One region of the Alsobacter sp. SYSU BS001988 genome, then DNA from elsewhere that is predicted to be linked to it. Evidence: predicted binding sites of a transcription regulator. Region 1 holds the regulator's gene; the other holds the start of a gene.

Region 1 (2,452 bases):
GTGCTGCTGCTCACGGCCGCGCTCCTGTGGCTGACGCTCTGGCGGACCGCGCTGCGGTGGCTGGGCGTGCCGCTCGGCCTTGCGGGCGTGCTTCTGGCGGCTCAGTCCCGCGCGCCCGACGTGGTCATGGCGCGGGACGGGCGCGCTTTGGCCGTGCGCGGGCCCGAGGGCCGGATGGTGATCGTCGGCCGGCAGGCCGGATCCTTCGTGACCGAGCAGTGGCTCAGGGCCGATGGCGACGTCCGCGGCGTCGGCGACCCCAGCCTCGGCGCCGGCGCGTCCTGCGATCCGCTCGGCTGCGTGGTCAAAATGGCGGACGGCGAGGCCCTGTCGCAGGTGCTCTCGGCGGCGGCCTTCGCGGAGGACTGCGGCCGCGCCGCCGTCATCGTCACCCCGCTCGCCGCGCCCGCCTGGTGCGACCGTCCGCTGGTGCTCGACCGGACGCGCCTCGCCGCGCTGGGCGCCGTGGCGCTGGTCCGCGAGGGAGAGGGTTTCCGCATCGAGAGCGAGCGCAGCCCTCAGCGGGACCGGCCTTGGATCCCGCGGCCCGCGGCGCCGCGCGAGCCCAGCGCCAAGGCGCTGGAGGCCGCGGCCGCCGCCCGCGCCCGCGCCGCGCAGGGCGGGACGCCCTCCCATGGCGAGGAAGACGACGAAGCGGCGGTCAGCGCGCCGATGGCTCCTGCTCCCGCACCGCCGGCCCCGAGGGCTCCGGCCGGCGCTCCCGCCCAGCCCGTCCGCAGCCCGCCGGCCGCCGCGCCTGCGGCTGAGGATGGGGGCGCGCAGACGCAGGAGGCGCGCCCGGCCGTGTCGCCGCCTTCGCGCAAAAAGAAAAAGAAGAGCAAGGCCACGAGCGCGCCGTCAGCGCTGGCGCCGGCGGAGCCGCGATCCGCTATTGGCGACGCCGAGCCTGCTGACGCCGCGCAGGCTGACGTCACGCCAGCGCAGGCCAAACCCAGCCAAGGTCCGCAGATCCCGTCGCCCAGAGCCAGGACGACTCGTGCGGCCCGCACCGCGCCGCCCGATCCGCGGACGGAACCGGCGGCGCCTGTCCAGCCGGCCCTGAGCCCCGAGGATGACGCCGATCCCGACCCCGATCCCCTCGACGGGAGAAGGTGACCGGCGCGACGCGTCCGAACCGAGGCTCAGTATTTGCGCAGCAGGCTCACCAGCTTGCCCTGGATGCGCACCCGGTCGGGACCGAGAACGCGGGTTTCGAAGGCCGGGTTGGCGGCTTCGAGCGCGATCGAGGAGCCGCGGCGGCGAAGCCGCTTCAGCGTCGCCTCCTCATCGTCGATCAGGGCGACGATGATGTCGCCATTGTCGGCGTTGTCCTGCTTGCGCAGCACAACGGTGTCGCCGTCGAGGATGCCCGCCTCGATCATCGAATCGCCGCGGACCTCGAGGGCGTAGTGCTCGCCGGAGGAGAGCATGTCCGGCGGCAGGCTGATCGTGTGGCTGCGCGACTGGATGGCCGAGATCGGCGTGCCCGCCGCGATCCTGCCCATCACCGGGATGGACACGTTCTGGTTAGCCTCTTCGCCCAGGACCTTGGGGCGGAGCTTGCCGAGATTGCCCTCGATGACGTTCGGGCTGAAGCGGCCCCGGGGCGCCTGACCCGGCACGGACTGCTCGGGCATCCGCACCACCTCGATGGCGCGCGCCCGGTTGGGCAGCCGGCGGATGAAGCCGCGCTCCTCCAGCGCCATGATGAGGCGGTGGATGCCCGACTTCGATTTCAGGTCCAACGCCTCCTTCATCTCGTCGAAAGAGGGCGGCACGCCGTCCTCGCGCAGGCGATCGTGGATGAAGCGCAGGAGTTCGTGCTGCTTTCGCGTCAACATCGCGCAAGGATCTCCGCTGTCCGACGGCGGCCGGGACCACCCGGCGACTCGTCAAAACAAATCACGAACAAACCATACATGTTCAGCCTGTGTTCCGCAATCGTCCCCCGCGATTCCGTCATGGAGGTCAGGCCGCCGCCCGCGCGGGGCGCGTCGCAGCGTCAGGCCGGCGGGCTTGGAAGCGGTCGGCCCGATGCCGCTGGCGTCGGCCGTCGGGCGCGCCTGCTCAGAGCCTCACGATGCGGCAGGGGTCCCCGGCCTTGCCGGGAGGGGCGTGGGGCTTGCGCACCAGGAGGCAGTCGGCTTGCGCCAGCACCCGCAGCATCGATGAATCCTGGCGCCCGAAGGGCGTGGCGCGGAGCTCGCCGCCGGGTCCGCGCTCCAGCGTCGCGCGCAGGTAGTCCTGGCGCGAGTCGTTGGCCGCGACGTCGGCGCCGAGCGTCGCCGTCTCGGTGACGTCGGCCCCGGCTTTCGGGTCGCCCTGGAGCGCGCGGATCAGTGGAGCGAGGAAGAGCCGGCCGCACACGATGGACGAGACCGGGTTGCCCGGCAGGCCCAGGATGGCCATGCCCTGCATGCGGCCGAAGATCAGGGGCTTTCCGGGCCGCATG
Region 2 (2,452 bases), on a different contig from region 1:
GGCCACCGGGTGAACCGCAAATCGACCCAGTTCATGGCCGACAACCGCGACATGGAGGCGTGGCTCGCCCCGGTGGACGCGGCCCACACGCTCGTTCCGGTCAAGATCGCCGTCCGGACCCAGGTGGGGACCACCGTCATCGAGGCGACCCGGTTCAGCGTCGGGCGGGCCGCAGCCGTTCCCGGCGGGTCGACCACGGCGTCCCGAACCGCTCCGGCCGAGTAGGACCCGGTTTCCCGATTCAGCACCGTCCCTTAACGGCCGACCGGCCCGCACGGCGTCCGGCGACGTTTCCGCCGTCGCCTGTGGGCGTTGGAATCATGCGTAGATCTGCCCTTCGTACGGGATGCGTTCTGCATTGCGTCCAATCGTTAAAATCCGTGCGAAGTTTTTCCCTCATCGACGTAAAGCTCTCGTTCATCGGAGCCGAGTCTTTCCGCCTCGCGGTCCTGCCGGACTGAGTCACGCCGGATAGCCGGGATTCTCTCGTCCGGATCGCCGTCTGGTAGGGACCAGAGTAGATCCTGTCCACATCTTGGGGTGAACGAAACTAGACTCACGCCGAGTCACCGATTCGGGCCCGGTTCGTTCCAGACTCGTTCGCCTCTCGAAAAACTTTGGCCCGGCCCGCGGGCGATGTGCTACAGGGAGGCCCCGCCCCGCCCAGACGCCCTGGAGCGCCCCGGCCGCGCTGACGCTCGCAGCCGTCCCTGCTCTTTCCCATATCCAGGACCGATGCTGCCTCGCTCACTCCCGACATCTGTTCGCGCGCGCGGCGTCACGGCCGTGCTCGGGCCGACGAACACCGGCAAGACGCACCTGGCGATCGAGCGGATGGTCGCGCATGGCGGCGGCCTGATCGGCCTGCCCCTGCGCCTGCTGGCGCGCGAGGTCTATCAGCGGCTCGTCGAGCGGACCTCGGTCGACGCCGTCGCGCTGATCACCGGCGAGGAGAAGATCAAGCCGCCCGGCGCGCGCTTCTGGGTCGCCACCGTGGAGGCGATGCCGCGGGACCTCGAGACCCCCTTCGTGGCGATCGACGAGATCCAGATCGCGGCCGACCGCGACCGCGGGCACGTTTTCACCGACCGGCTCCTGAACATGCGCGGCCGGGCCGAAACCCTGCTGATTGGCGCCGCCACCATGAAGCCGCTGATCGAGCGGCTGCTGCCGGGCGCGAACATCGTGTCGCGGCCTCGGCTCTCCAGGCTTACCTTCGCGGGGGAGAAGAAACTGACGCGGCTTCCGCGGCGCAGCGCCATCGTGGCGTTCTCGGCCGAGGAGGTCTACGCGATCGCAGAGCTGATCCGCCGCCAGCGCGGGGGAGCCGCCGTGGTCATGGGCGCGCTGTCGCCCCGCACCCGCAACGCCCAGGTGGCGCTCTACCAGTCGGGCGACGTCGACTACCTCATCGCCACCGACGCGATCGGGATGGGGCTGAACCTCGACGTCGACCACGTCGCCTTCGCGGCGGACCGGAAATTCGACGGCGCCATGCACCGCCGGCTCAACCCGGCGGAGTTCGGCCAGATCGCAGGACGCGCGGGACGGCACCTCCGGGACGGGACCTTCGGCACCACGGGGCGGTGCGAGCCCTTCGACACCGAGCTTGTCCGCTCGCTCGAGGACCACGCCTTCGACGCGGTGAAAGTCCTGCAATGGCGCAATCCCGAGCTCGACTTCCGCACCGTCGCCCGGCTGGTGTCCTCCCTGGAGCGAAATCCCGCCGAACAGGGCCTGACCCGGGCCCTCGCGGCCGACGACGTCATCGCGCTCGAAACCGTCTCGCACGACGAGGACCTCAAGCGCTTCGCCGCGAGCCCGGAGGCCGTCTCGCGGCTGTGGGACGTGTGCCAGGTGCCGGATTACCGCAAGGTCGCGCCCGCCGCGCATTCGGACCTCGTCGCGACCATCTTCCGCCAGCTGATGCGCGACGGCCGCCTCTCGGACGACTGGTTCGCCAGCCGCGTGAAGGAGGTCGACCGCACCGACGGGGAGATCGACACGCTGTCCGCGCGCATCGCGCAGGGCCGCACCTGGACCTTCGTGGCGAACCGTCCGGATTGGTTGCGTGATCCTGAGCATTGGCAGAGGGTCACCCGTCAGGTAGAGGACAGGCTGTCGGACGCCTTGCATGAGCGTCTGGCGCAACGTTTTGTGGACCGCCGCACGAGCGTGCTCATGCGGCGTCTGAGAGAGAACGCGATGCTCGAAGCGGAAATCACGGCGGCGGGCGACGTGCTCGTCGAAGGCCATCATGTTGGCCGTCTGCACGGATTCCAGTTCGCGCCGGATCCGCAGGCTGGCGGATCCGAGGCGAAGGCGCTTCGCAACGCGGCGATGAAAGCGCTCGCGGGCGAGATCGAGACCCGCGCGTCCCGGATCGCGGGCGCGGGCGACGACCAGTTCGTCCTCGCCAATGACGGGTCGGTCCGCTGGCAGGGGGAAGTCG

What was found. Region 1 encodes LexA, which represses DNA repair genes until DNA is damaged. Its sites were predicted from a motif close to TGTTCNNNNTGTGTTCNG; they were not measured.
Region 2: ACYVO7_RS22290 (helicase-related protein) is a predicted target of LexA. The motif match lies at 587-604, and genes of this name have one in related genera.

Annotation. Positions count from the first base shown of each region.
Region 1 covers NZ_JBTAMK010000006.1:103,089-105,540, forward strand. The annotation lists gene ACYVO7_RS13705 (ComEC/Rec2 family competence protein) at 1-1,116, shown strand, start outside; gene lexA (transcriptional repressor LexA) at 1,143-1,841, opposite strand; gene ACYVO7_RS13715 (molybdopterin molybdotransferase MoeA) at 2,068-2,452, opposite strand, start outside.
Region 2 covers NZ_JBTAMK010000017.1:79,027-81,478, forward strand. The annotation lists gene ACYVO7_RS22285 (DUF3108 domain-containing protein) at 1-225, shown strand, start outside; gene ACYVO7_RS22290 (helicase-related protein) at 736-2,452, shown strand, end outside.